One region of the Kitasatospora sp. NPDC127116 genome, then DNA from elsewhere that is predicted to be linked to it. Evidence: riboswitches for the same ligand, from Rfam matches in the RefSeq annotation. Region 1 holds a riboswitch; each other region holds the start of a gene.
The links. Region 1 has a riboswitch for thiamine pyrophosphate ahead of thiO (glycine oxidase ThiO). Riboswitches for the same ligand answer to the same signal wherever they lie in the genome.
Positions count from the first base shown of each region.

Region 2: it holds a riboswitch for thiamine pyrophosphate, as region 1 does, so the genes downstream of both, thiC (phosphomethylpyrimidine synthase ThiC) here and thiO (glycine oxidase ThiO) in region 1, are expected to answer to the same signal.
Region 3: it holds a riboswitch for thiamine pyrophosphate, as region 1 does, so the genes downstream of both, ACFVHV_RS13630 (cytosine permease) here and thiO (glycine oxidase ThiO) in region 1, are expected to answer to the same signal.

Region 1 covers NZ_JBHXTL010000152.1:8,571-12,774, forward strand. The annotation lists gene ACFVHV_RS37865 (polyprenyl synthetase family protein) at 1-17, shown strand, start outside; gene thiE (thiamine phosphate synthase) at 75-728, opposite strand; gene ACFVHV_RS37875 (Rv2175c family DNA-binding protein) at 728-1,093, opposite strand; gene ACFVHV_RS37880 (NAD(P)/FAD-dependent oxidoreductase) at 1,136-2,344, opposite strand; TPP riboswitch at 2,428-2,540, shown strand; gene thiO (glycine oxidase ThiO) at 2,544-3,719, shown strand; gene thiS (sulfur carrier protein ThiS) at 3,716-3,970, shown strand; gene ACFVHV_RS37895 (thiazole synthase) at 3,974-4,204, shown strand, end outside.
Region 2 covers NZ_JBHXTL010000071.1:22,597-26,800, reverse strand. The annotation lists gene tenA (thiaminase II) at 1-484, shown strand, start outside; gene ACFVHV_RS26205 (hypothetical protein) at 578-1,849, opposite strand; gene ACFVHV_RS26200 (DUF5326 family protein) at 2,128-2,328, shown strand; TPP riboswitch at 2,550-2,684, shown strand; gene thiC (phosphomethylpyrimidine synthase ThiC) at 2,679-4,204, shown strand, end outside.
Region 3 covers NZ_JBHXTL010000026.1:63,943-68,146, reverse strand. The annotation lists gene ACFVHV_RS13635 (S1C family serine protease) at 1-1,824, opposite strand, end outside; TPP riboswitch at 2,069-2,213, shown strand; gene ACFVHV_RS13630 (cytosine permease) at 2,206-3,624, shown strand; gene ACFVHV_RS13625 (glycerophosphodiester phosphodiesterase family protein) at 3,766-4,204, shown strand, end outside.

The DNA.
Region 1 (4,204 bases):
CCGTCCGCAAGTACTGACGGACGGCGACGGCCCCGGGGGCCTGCGGGCCCCCGGATCCCGCTGATCCGGGCCGGTCAGAGCGCGGCGCGCACCCGGCGGGACAGCTCGGCGGCGGCCGCCCGCGGATCCGCCGCGGCGGTGACGGCCCGCACCACGACGATCCTGCGGGCACCGGCGGCCAGCACCTCGTCCAGGTTGCCGAGGTCGATCCCGCCGATCGCGAACCACGGCCGGTCGGTGTCCTGCTTCGCCGCGTACGAGACCAGGCCGAGGCCCGGGGCCGGGCGGCCCGGCTTGGTCGGGGTCGGCCAGACCGGGCCGGTGCAGAAGTAGTCCGTACCGGGTTCGGCGATCGCCGCGTCCACCTCGGACTCGGCGTGGCAGGAACGGCCGATCAGCACGTCCTCGCCGAGGATCGCCCGGGCGGCCTGCACCGGCAGGTCGTCCTGGCCGAGGTGCAGCACGTCCGGCCGGGCCGCGTGGGCGACGTCGGCGCGGTCGTTGACGGCCAGCAGCTTGCCGTGCCGGCGGCAGGCGTCGGCGAAGACCTCCAGGGCCTCCAGCTCCTGCTTGGCCTCCAGGCCCTTGTCCCGCAGCTGGACGATGTCCACCCCGCCCGCCAGCGCCGCGTCCAGGAACTCGGCGAGGTCGCCCTGCTCCCGGCGGGCGTCGGTGCACAGGTAGAGCCGGGCGTCGGCCAGCCGGGTACGCAGCGTGTCCGCCGCCATCAGATCAGCATCGCCTGGGCGCGGCGCTTCACCTCGGTGCCGCGGTTCTCCCGGAGCGCCTGGATCGGGCTGCCGGGCAGCGACGGGTCCTCGGTGAAGAGCCACTCCAGGATCTCCACGTCGTTGTACCCGCAGTCCCGCAGGACGGTCAGGGTGCCGGACAGGTGCTTGACCAGGCCCGGGCCGTCGATGAACGCCGCCGGGACCTGCAGCGACTTGTTCGGCCCGCGCCGGACGGCGATCAGGCCGCCGTTCTTGACCAGGTCACGCACCTCGGTGACCCGGACCCCCCACTGCTCCGAGATGTCGGGCAGGTACATCCAGTCGGTGACCAGGGCTTCAATCTTGCTTTCGATCTCACTCACGCCACCAGACTGCCACCTCCGCGGCCCACCGCGCACCAGGCGCTACCCCGCGACGGCCGACTTCAGCGGCACCGCCGGGTCGCCCGCCCGGGCCGGATCCAGGGCCGTACCGCGCTCGATCAGCCTCCGCCCCTGGGTGAGGTCGCGCGGCCGGTCCACGGCCAGCAGCGCGCTCGGCACGCCGTCGCGCAGCCAGAGCACCGACCAGTCGCCGTCCCGCGGGGAGCCGCGCCACAGCAGCTCGTCGCCCTCGGCGTGCCGGCCGGCGTACTGGACCATCCGGCCGAACTGCTCGGACCAGAAGTACGGCACCGGGTCGTAGGCCGGCGCGTCCGCGCCCAGGACGGCTGCGGCCACCGCCTCGCCGGACTGCAGGGCGTGGTCCCAGTGCTGGACGGCCAGCCGGGCCCCGGCCCGGGCCGAGGGGTAGCTGACGCAGTCGCCGGCCGCGAACACGCCGGGCACCGAGGTGCGCAGCCGCCCGTCCACCACGACGGCGCCGGCCGCGTCCAGCTCGACCCCGGTTCCGGCCAGCCAGCCGGTCGCGGGGCGGGCCCCGATGCCGACGACCACCTCGTCGGCGGGCAGGTGCGAGCCGTCCGCCAGCAGCACCGCGCCGGGCTCGACGGCGGCCACGCCGACCCCGCAGCGCAGGTCGACCCCGGCCCCGGCGTACCAGGCGGCCATCGCCGAGCCGACCTCGGTCGGCAGCGCGCCGGGCAGCGGCGCCGGGCCGGCCTCGACCACGGTCACCCCGCAGCCCGCCGCGCGGGCCGCGGTGGACACCTCGGCGCCGATCCAGCCCGCGCCGACCAGCACCAGCCGCAGCCCGGGGCGCAGCAGCGCGCGCAGCGCCAGGGCGTCGTCCAGGGTGTGCAGCAGGTGCGCGCGCTCGGCCCCGGGCAGGGCCCGCGGGACGGCGCCGGTGGCGATCACCAGCGAGCCGTACGGGAGGTCGCCGCCGTCGGTGTGCAGCACGCCGGGGGTCAGGCCGGTGGCCCGGCGGCCGGTGAGCAGCTCGATGCCGAGCTGCCCGTAGTCGATGTCCAGGGCGGTGGAGTCGGCCTTGCCGAGCAGCACGTCCTTGGAGAGCGGCGGCCGGTCGTACGGCGCGTGCGGCTCCTCGCCGACCAGCACGATCGGCCCCTGCCGGCCGCCCTGCCGCAGCTTGAGGGCGCACTGCGCCCCGGCCAGCCCGGCTCCGACGACGACCACCTGATCCGTTCCGCTCAGCTCTGCCACGCCCGTCACTGTACTCAGCGCGACGCGGCGGCCTGCGGGCCGTCCGCCCGCTGTACGGGCCTTCGGCCGGGCCGACCCCCGGCGTTAAGGTGGGGGCACCACACGGGAGCCCGGCGCACCGGGCTGAGAGGCGGGCTGGCACGGCCTGCGACCGTCCGAACCTGATCCGGGTCATACCGGCGAAGGGAGAAGAGCAGCTTTGTCACGCTTGCCATCAGGCGCCCACGCCGACGTGCTGGTGATCGGCGGGGGCGTCATCGGCCTCGCCGTCGCCTGGCGCGCCGCGCAGCGCGGGCTGCGGAACGTGATCGTGGTCGACCCCTCCCCCGGCGGCGGGGCCGCCGGGGTCGCGGCCGGGATGCTCGCCCCGGTCACCGAGCTGCAGTACGGCGAGGAGCCGCTGCTGCGCCTCGGGATGGCCTCGAACGAGCGGTACGCGGCCTTCGCCGCCGAGCTCTCCGAGGCGAGCGGCGGCCGGGACACCGGCTACCGCCGCTGCGGCACCGTCGCCGTGGCGCTGGACTCCGACGACCGCGAGGAACTGCGCGAGCTGCACGCCTTCCACCAGCGGCTCGGCCTGGACTCGACCTGGCTGACCGGCCGGGAGGCCCGCAGGCTGGAGCCGATGCTCGCCCCCGGCGTGCGCGGCGGCCTGCACGTCGCGGACGACCACCAGGTGGACCCCCGGCGCCTGCTCACCGCCCTGGCCGCCGCCTGCGAGAACGCGGACGTCCTGCTGCACCGCGCGGAGGCCGTCGAGCTGCTGGTCGAGGACGGCCGCGCGACCGGCGCCCGGCTCTCGACCGGGGAACGGGTGGGCGCCGGGCAGGTCGTCCTCACCGCCGGCCCGCACAGCCACCGGCTGCCCGGCCTGCCCGACGGTGTGCTGCCCGCGATCCGCCCGGTGAAGGGGCAGGTGCTGCGGCTGCACGTCCCGGACGCCTACCGCCCGTTCCTGTCCCGCAACGTCCGCGCCGTCGTCCGCGGCCGGCACCTGTACCTGGTGCCCCGGGAGAACGGCGAGCTGGTGGTCGGCGCGACCACCGAGGAGCAGGGCTACGACACCACCGTCACCGCCGGCGGGGTGTACGAACTCCTGCGCGACGCGCACGAGTTGGTCCCGGGAATCACCGAACTCCCGCTGCTGGAGACCTCCGCCGGGCTGCGCCCCGGCTCGCCGGACAACGCCCCGCTGCTCGGCCCGACGTCACTGCCCGGGCTGGTCGCCGCCACCGGCCACTACCGCAACGGCGTGCTGCTCACCCCGGTGACCGCCGACCTGCTCTCCGAGTACCTGGCCACCGGTGAAGTCCCCGAAACGGCAAGGCCGTTCACGCCCCTGCGCTTCTCCCCCGAACCCCCCGCTGCGAAGGCCTCCGCATGACCGAGATCGCCCCGAACGAGATCGCCCCGAACGAGATCACCCCGAACGAGATCGCCCTGACCGTCAACGGCGAGCCCCGCCGGGTGTCCGCCACGACCACCCTCGCCGAGGTGGTGGCCGCCGTCAGCGCCGCCAACACCGGCGTCGCCGCCGCGCTCAACGAGGCCGTGGTGCCCCGCGGTTCGTGGCCCGGGACGGCGCTGGCCGGCGGCGACCGGATCGAGATCCTCACCGCCGTGCAGGGAGGCTGAACCATGGCCGACGACCTTCTGACCATCGCCGGGACGGCCTTCTCCTCCCGGCTGATCATGGGCACCGGGGGCGCCCCCAGCCTGGAGGTCCTGGAGCGCGCGCTGCTCGCCTCCGGCACCGAGCTGACCACCGTCGCCATGCGCCGGGTCGACGCCACCACCCAGGGCTCCGTGCTCGACGTACTGACCCGCAACGGCATCCGGGTGCTGCCCAACACGGCCGGCTGCTTCACC
Region 2 (4,204 bases), on a different contig from region 1:
CAAGGCGCCCGGCGAGCAGGACGTCCGGGCCTTCGCCGACGACGCGGTCGGCGCGCTCGCCGCCGAGCAGGGCATGCACGCCGAGTTCCTGACCGCCTTCGGCGGCAGCGCCGAGGAGGCCGCCGCCGAGCCCGTGCTGCCCACCACCCGGGCCTACACCAGCTACCTGCTGGCCACCGTCTACGGCGGCTCCTTCGCCGAGGCGGTCGGCGCGGTGCTGCCCTGCTACTGGATCTACGCCCGGGTCGGCGAGGCGCTGCTCGCCCAGGGCTCGCCCGACCCGCTGTACAGCAAGTGGATCGCCACCTACGGCGACGAGGCCTTCCAGTCGGTGGTCCGCCGGGTGCTGGCGCTCACCGACCGGCTCGGTGAGGAGCTGTCCGCGGCCGAGCGCCGCAAGGTGGTCGAGCACTTCGTGACCACCTCGCGCTACGAGTGGATGTTCTGGGACGCGGCCTGGCGCGGAGAGCGCTGGCCGGTCTGAAGCCGCGCGGGTGCGTCCGCCGGTCGTCCGCCCGCCGTCCAGGTGCCGTACGGACGACGGGCGGGCGCTGCCGGGACGACGGGCGGTGCCGGGTCAGCCGGTGACGAAGTAGCCGGTCAGGTCGGCGACGACGTTCACCGGGCCGCCGTGGTTGAAGACCGAGTAGGTGCCCCCGCCGGTGACCCCGGTGGTCACCGAGTTGGCGACGGTCTGCCCGGGTTCGACGTTCACGGTGGAGGTGTTCGGCGGCAGGCCCCCGCCCGGGAACACCGTGAGGTGGCCGGAGTCGGTGACGTCGGTGATCGTGACGTTGGCCTCGACACCCAGCACGTTCGGGACGGAGCCGTCCGCGGGCACGGCCTGGACGGCCGTGGTCGCCCCCTGCTGGAGCTTGCCGCCGGTGATCCGGGTGTCGAGGTTGCGGACCGGCGTCGTGAGCGCGCTGAACAGGCCCCTTCCGGACGGCCCGTAGTAGCCGACGACGTCGACGATCACGTGCACCCAGCCGGCGCGGTTGTAGACGTCGATCCGCCCGTCCGCGCCGACCGGCACCACGACCTGGTTCGCGACCGTCGATCCCACCGGGAAGTTGACGTTCGAGCCGTAGGCGGGCCGCTGCGTCCCGCTCGGGTACGCGGTCAGGAAACTGTCCCAGGAGCCGTCCGTGGTGGTGACGTTGAGGACCACCGAGGTGGCGTCCGCGGTCCCCAGCTCGGGGCGGGCGACCTGGTAGCTGCGCACCGCGTCGCCGCCGAGCCGCCCGGTGCCGTCGCTGCGGCTGTCGGCGATCCGGGTCGGGGTCAGCGGGCCGTACTTGTCGGGCGCCGCGGTCCGGTAGTACCCGACCACGTCGAGCACGACATGGGCGGTGCCCGCGTTGTTGTAGACGTTGATCCACGGGGCGCCCCGGCCGACCGGACCGACCGCGATCGTGACCAGGTTGGAGATGGTCTGGCCGGCCTTGAAGTTGATGCTGGAGGTGGCGGGCTTGGTGCCGGCCGGGCCGGCCTTGGCGGCGAGCGTGACGAAGCCGTCGGCGGTCGGGTCGGTCACGGTGAGGTTGACCACCACGGCCGTGGCGTCGGTCGGCACGGCGGAGCCGCAGTACATCGGCGGGTGGCTGCCGCAGCGCTGCGACACCGGGGTGCTGTAGTACTCGCCTTCCTTGAGCGGTCCGAAGTGGTCGTGCGACGGGGTCTGGTCGTAGGAGCGGGTGTCCAGGATCCGGGTCGGGGACATCCCGACGAACCCGGCCGGTGCGGTCACGTCGGCGGCAGCGGTCACGGCCGCCGGTGCCGCGGTCGCCGGGACCGCGGCGAGCGCCGCCACGGTCAGGTTGAGCGCCGCGAGAGCGGCTGTGGACACGGCTGTTCTGGCCCGCATGATCAGGTTCCCCCCTGGTCGATGGCACCGGACGGGCGTTCTTCCGGCACTGGTTGGACGCTTGGGAACGCCGGGGGTTGTACGCCGCCGGACGAATTCTCGGGGGTCACCCGGGGGGTCGGGCTCGGGGTGATCTCGGGGTTCTCTCCGGGCCGTTGGGCCTCGTTCCGGCACTCGCGCCACCGTACGATCGAAGTACCGAAAGCAAGCGGGATGCGGCACCGGACGGCGGCCGACCCGAGGGGAGAAGAGGAACCGACATGGCTGAGCTCTGGAAGTCGCTGCCCTCCTGGGTGCGCAACATCGTCATCCCGGTGCTGGTCCTGGTGCTGGCCTGGAACATCGTCGCCTTCGTGTTCGGCGTCGTCGGCGCCCTGCTCTCGATCGTGATCAAGCTGCTGGTGGTGGTCGGCATCGCCGCCGCCGTGGTGGTCCTGGTGAAGAAGGCCGCCAAGAGCTGACCCACCACCCCGTAACGCCGCCCTGAGGCCCGGCCCCCCACGAGAGGGGGGACCGGGCCTCGGCCGTTCTCCGGTATCCGATCGGCTACTGGTTGCGGTAGTAGCCGAAGAGGTCGACGACGACATCGGTCGTGCCGGCGCGGCCGACCGGGCGGGGTGGGGCGCTCTGGACCTGCGGCGATCGGCTCGCTACGGTGTTGGGCGTCGTGTGCAGGCAACACCGCCTGCGACGCGGGAGCTCGGAGCACCGGGCTGAGAGGACGCTGACCGGGACGTCGACGGACGGACCGACGGCTGCGTCGACCGCAGGAACCTGACCGGGTAATGCCGGCGTAGGGAGTAGAGGTCAGATGACCACGTTCGAAGCACAGCCGCAGTCTGCCCAGGGCGCCCCCAGCAGCGAGCGCACCGGCTACCCGACCCCGGCCTGGCGCAAGTCCTACCGCGAGGGGTCGCGTCCCGACCTGCGCGTTCCGTACCGCGAGGTGCGGCTCTCCAACGGCGGGTCCGTCCCGCTGTACGACACCTCCGGCCCGTACACCGACCCGTCCTTCGAGCCCGATGTGCGGCGCGGCCTGCCCGCCCTGCGGGACGCCTGGATCCGCCAGCGCGGCGACGTCGAGGAGTACGACGGCCGCGAGCCGCGCCCCGAGGACGACGGGATCAAGCACACCTCGCCGCGCGGCGGGAACCTGCGCAACCTGGACGCCGTCTTCCCGGGCCGGCCGCGTCGCCCGCTGCGCGGTCGCGGTGGCGCCGCCGTCACCCAACTCGCCTACGCCAAGCGGGGTGTGGTGACGCCGGAGATGGAGTTCGTGGCGCTGCGCGAGGGCCTGGCGCCGGAGTACGTGCGCGCCGAGGTGGCCCGCGGCCGGGCCGTCATCCCGGTCAACGTGAACCACCCGGAGGTGGAGCCGGCCGTCATCGGCACCAACTTCCTGGTGAAGATCAACGCCAACATCGGCAACTCCGCCGTCACCTCCTCGATCGAGGAGGAGGTGGAGAAGATGACCTGGGCCACCCGCTGGGGAGCGGACACCGTCATGGACCTCTCCACCGGCCGCAACATCCACACCACCCGCGAGTGGATCCTGCGCAACTCCCCGGTGCCGATCGGCACCGTGCCGCTGTACCAGGCCCTGGAGAAGGTGGACGGCAGGGCCGAGGAGCTGAGCTGGGAGGTCTACCGGGACACGATCGTCGAGCAGTGCGAGCAGGGCGTCGACTACATGACCGTCCACGCCGGCGTGCTGCTGCGCTACGTCCCGCTCACCGCGCGCCGCAAGACCGGCATCGTCTCGCGCGGCGGCTCGATCATGGCGGCCTGGTGTCTGGCCCACCACCAGGAGAACTTCCTCTACACCAACTTCGAGGAACTCTGCTCCATCCTGGCCTCCTACGACGTCACCTTCTCGCTCGGCGACGGCCTGCGCCCGGGCTCGATCGCGGACGCCAACGACGAGGCGCAGTTCGCCGAGCTGAAGACCCTCGGCGAGCTCGGCCGGATCGCCCGCGAGCACGACGTCCAGGTGATGATCGAGGGCCCGGGCCACGTCCCGATGAACAAGATCAAGGAGAACATGGATCTCCAGAAGGAGATCTGCGACGAGGCGCCGTTCTACACCCTCGGCCCGCTGACCACGGACGTCGCCCCCGGCTACGACCACATCACCTCGGGCATCGGCGCGGCGATGATCGCCTGGTGGGGCACCGCGATGCTCTGCTACGTGACCCCCAAGGAGCACCTGGGCCTGCCCAACCGGGACGACGTCAAGACCGGTGTGATCACCTACAAGATCGCCGCCCACGCCGCCGACCTGGCCAAGGGCCACCCCGGCGCCCAGGCCTGGGACGACGCCCTCTCCGACGCCCGCTT
Region 3 (4,204 bases), on a different contig from region 1:
GACCTTGGTGTTGAAGGTCTGGCCGTTGCGGGTGTACTCGACGTCGACGGTCTCGCCGGGCTTGTGCGTCCAGATCCGGCTGACCAGGGCCGGGCCGTTGTCGATCGGCACGCCGCCGAGCTTGGTGATGACGTCGCCCGGCTTGAGGCCGGCCTTGTCGGCCGCGCCGCCGGGGGTGACGGCCGGCTGGCCCTGGATGTCCTTGGTCTGGATCTGCGCGCCGTCGCCCTTGTAGTCGTCGTTGCGCAGCACGTCGAGCTTGGCGTAGACCGGCTTGCCGGTCTTGATCAGGGTGTCCGCGACCCACTTGGCCTGGTTGATCGGGATGGCGAAGCCCAGGCCGATGCTGCCGGCCCGGCCGTTGGCGGAGGCGTTGGACTGGATCGCCGAGTTGATGCCGATCACCGCGCCGCCGGAATCGAGCAGCGGGCCGCCGGAGTTGCCGGGGTTGATCGAGGCGTCGGTCTGCAGGGCGTTCATGTACGAGGCCTGCGAGCCGGTGTCGTCGCCGGAGGCCACCGGGCGGTCCTTGGCGCTGATGATGCCGCTGGTGACGGTGGACTCCAGGCCGTACGGCGCACCGATCGCGACGGTGGCGTCACCGACGTTGACCTTGTCGGAGTCGGCCAGCGGCAGCGGGGTCAGCTTGCTCTTCGGCGGGTTGTCGATCTTGACCACGGCGACGTCGTAGCCCTCGGCGTGGCCCAGCACCGAGGCGCTGTAGGAGCTGCCGTCGGCGAACTTGACGGTCAGTTTGCCGCCGTTGAGGGTCGGCGCGACCACGTGGTTGTTGGTGAGGATGTGGCCCTCGGTGTCGAAGACGAAGCCGGTGCCGGTGCCCGACTCGCCGTTGCCCTGCGCCTTGATGGTGACGACGCTGGGCAGCGCCTTCTGCGCGATGGCGGCGATCGAGCCGGGGGCGGGCTCGTTCTTCTGGGTGTCGCTGGCCTGCACGGTGGTGCTGCGGTGGTCGTTCGCGGAGCTGCCGCGGTCGGTGTTGTCGGTGACGGTCACGCCGAGCACGCCGCCGGCCACACCGGCGACCAGCGCGACGGCCGCGATCAGGGCGACCAGGCCGCCGCGCTTCTTGCGCGGGCCGCCGGGGCCGACCGGACCGCCGGGGTGGTCCGCCGGGTAGCCGAGCGGGCCCGCCGGGCCGCCGGGGTAGCCCGCGCCGCCGGCGGTGGAGTCGTGGGTGGGGCCCCAGCCGCCGAGCGGCTGACCGGCCCCGAAGGGGTGGTGGCCGTGTGCGGCGGGGACGGCGGGCGCGACCGGGGCGGCGCCGTAGCCCTCGTGCGCGACGGGGGCGGCCGGAGCGGCGCCGTAGCCCTCGTGCGTGCCGGCCGCCGGGACGCCGTGGGTCGGGGTGGCGTACGGGTTGTCGGCCGGCGGCAGCGCCGGGGCGGCGGGGGCCGCGGCCTGGGCGGGCGCGGCGGGCGGGGCCGCCGGAGCCTGCGGGGCGGGCGGCAGGACCGGCGGCGGCGCGTCGATGTAGCCGGTGACCGGGTCGACGGCCGGCTGCTCGGCGGCGGGCGCCGCGGGGGCCGCGGGGGCCTCCGGTGCGGGCACCTTGGTGAAGGCGACGGTGGGCTTGTGCCCGCCCTCGGCCGGGACACCCTCGGCCGCGACGGCGTCGACGGGCGGTGCCGCCTCGACGGGGGCGGCCTCGACGGCGCCCGACTCCGGCTCGGGCACCCGCCGGAAGGCCATGGTCGGCTGGTGCCCGCCCTGAGCGGGGCCTTCGGAAGCGGACTCGGCCGCCCCCGGCCCGGCGGGCTGCTCCCCCTGCGGCCCGGTGGGCCCAACCTCGCGCTCGGTGCTCACGGACGACCTCCATAGCTGGCAGAACCAAGGACCATAGTTTTTCGCACTGTCGATTCGATTGCCGTAAGGACCCCTCTGAAGAACTCATAAGAATCCTTAGCCGACGCAGACGCCGACACCCGACACCGGCACCGACGCCGGCACCGACGGCCGAGGCTCCCCTCCCCCGCCGGGCGTCCCGCGATGCGGACCGCGCACCCTCGGCCTTGGGCGTTCGCCCCCGTGCCGGTTAGCCTGTCGCTCCAAACTGACACGCGGGAGCTTGGACCCACCAGGCTGAGAGTGCGCATGTCGACCGTACGCCACACGAGTGACGGACGGTCGAGGGGGCGCTGACCGCCGGAACCTGTCCGGGTAATGCCGGCGTAGGGAGTATCGGCCATGCCGCCTGCTTCGCCATCCTCTTCTTCGGGCGCGAACGTTCCCGCCCCCGGTGCGGACGCCTCCGCCGCGGGCGCGACCGCCGTCCTGGAGCGCCCCGAGCACGTCGAAGCGCCCCTGGTGCTGGACACCGAGCCGCCGCGCACGCTGCGCTTCCGGGACCACTTCGCGCTCTGGATGAACCTGGGCGTCAGCCTGATCGGCTTCTCCACCGCCGCCACCGTGCTCGGCGCCCCCGGCAGCGAGCTGTCGCTGGCCGCCGCGGTGACCGCGATCACGGTCGGTACGGCGGTCGGCACCGCGATGCTCGGCGTGGCCTCGCTGATCGGGGCCCGCACCGGCGCCCCCGCGATGGCGAACCTGCGCGGGCTGTTCGGCACCCGGCTGTCGTACCTGCCGACGGTGCTGAACATCGTGCAGTGCATCGGCTGGGGCGTGTTCGAGCTGCTGACCATCTCGGCGGGCGCGCAGACCGTCGCGCACACCACCGGCTACCGCTGGCTGTTCGTCCTGCTCGCGGGCGCGCTGACCACGGCGCTGACCATCTGGCCGCTGGGCTCGATCGCGGTGCTGCGCCGCTTCGTGGCCGGGGCGGTCGCGGTGGCCATGGTGTACTTCACCGTCCAGCTGGGCCGCCAGGGCGTGCCGGACCCGGGGGCGGGCAACTGGCACGGCTTCCTGGGCGCCACCGACGCGATGATCGCCGTTTCGGTCTCCTTCGTCCCGCTGGCCGCCGACTACACCCGGCACTCGCGCTCCCCGCGCTCGGCGTTCTGGGGCAGCTTCTCCGGCTACACGATCGCCCAGGTCTGGTGCTACGTGCTCGGCCTGATGGCGCTGCTGCAGTCGGACGGCGATCCGAACCGGATCTTCGACTCCTTCCTCGGGGTCTGGGCCGGCTGGCTGTTCCTGCTGGTGCTGGTGCTGCGCGAGACGGACCAGTCCTTCGCCAACGTGTACTCGACGGCGATGTCGGTGCAGAACCTGCTGCCGAAGGTGGACCGCCGGGTGCTCTCCGGCGCGATCGGCGCGCTGACCACCGTGCTGGCGCTGCGGATCGACGAGTTCACCGACACCTACTACGGCTTCCTCGGTCTGATCGGCTCGGTGTTCGTGCCGCTGCTGGCGGTGCTCGTGGTGGACTACTTCCTCGGTGCCGGGCGGCGCGGCTGGAACCTCTCCGCCGACGCGCCGTCCCGCTGGCCGATGCTGCTGCCGTGGGCCCTGGGCTTCGCGGTCTACCAGTTCATCGCGCCGACCAAGGTGGCCGGCTGGTGGACGGACTTCTGGACCTCGGCCCAGGAGTCGCTGCACTTCACCCCGCAGGAGTGGACCTCCGCCTCGCTGTTCGCCTTCCTGGTGCCCGCCCTGGTCACCTGGGCGCTCACCCCGCTCTCCCGCCGCGCCGACCGGCACTGAGCGGGCCGCCCCGCACCGGGCGAAGCGGGGGCGGCCCGGCCCCGCGGGCCCGGCCGGGACGGCCCCGCGGGAAGGAAGACGGCCCCACAGGTTGGGGCCGTCTTTGTCCGCGCTTCACCTGTGCCGCCTATCGTTGGGCCTGTGACCAGCCCAGACCTGTCCTCGCCGGCGGCGCGCACCGTGCCGTCCGTCCAGGTGATCGCCCACCGCGGTTCCTCCCACGCCCTGCCCGAGCACACCCTCGCGGCCTACCGGCGCGCGCTCGACGAGGGCGCCGACGCGCTGGAGTGCGATGTCCGGGTCACCGCCGACGGCGCGCTGGTCTGCGTGCACGACCGCCGGATCGGCCGGGTCTCCAACGGCCGGGGCACCGTCTCGGCGATGACCCTCGCCGAGCTGGAGGCCTACGACTTCGGCGCCTGGAAGACCGGCCGCCCCAGCGTCGACCCGGAGCTGCGCGGCGTGCTGCGGCTGGAGCGGCTGCTGGAGCTGGTGGTGGAGTGCGGCCGCCCGGTGGACCTGGCGATCGAGACCAAGCACCCGGTGCGTTTCCGCGGCCGGGTGGAGACCGAGCTGCTGC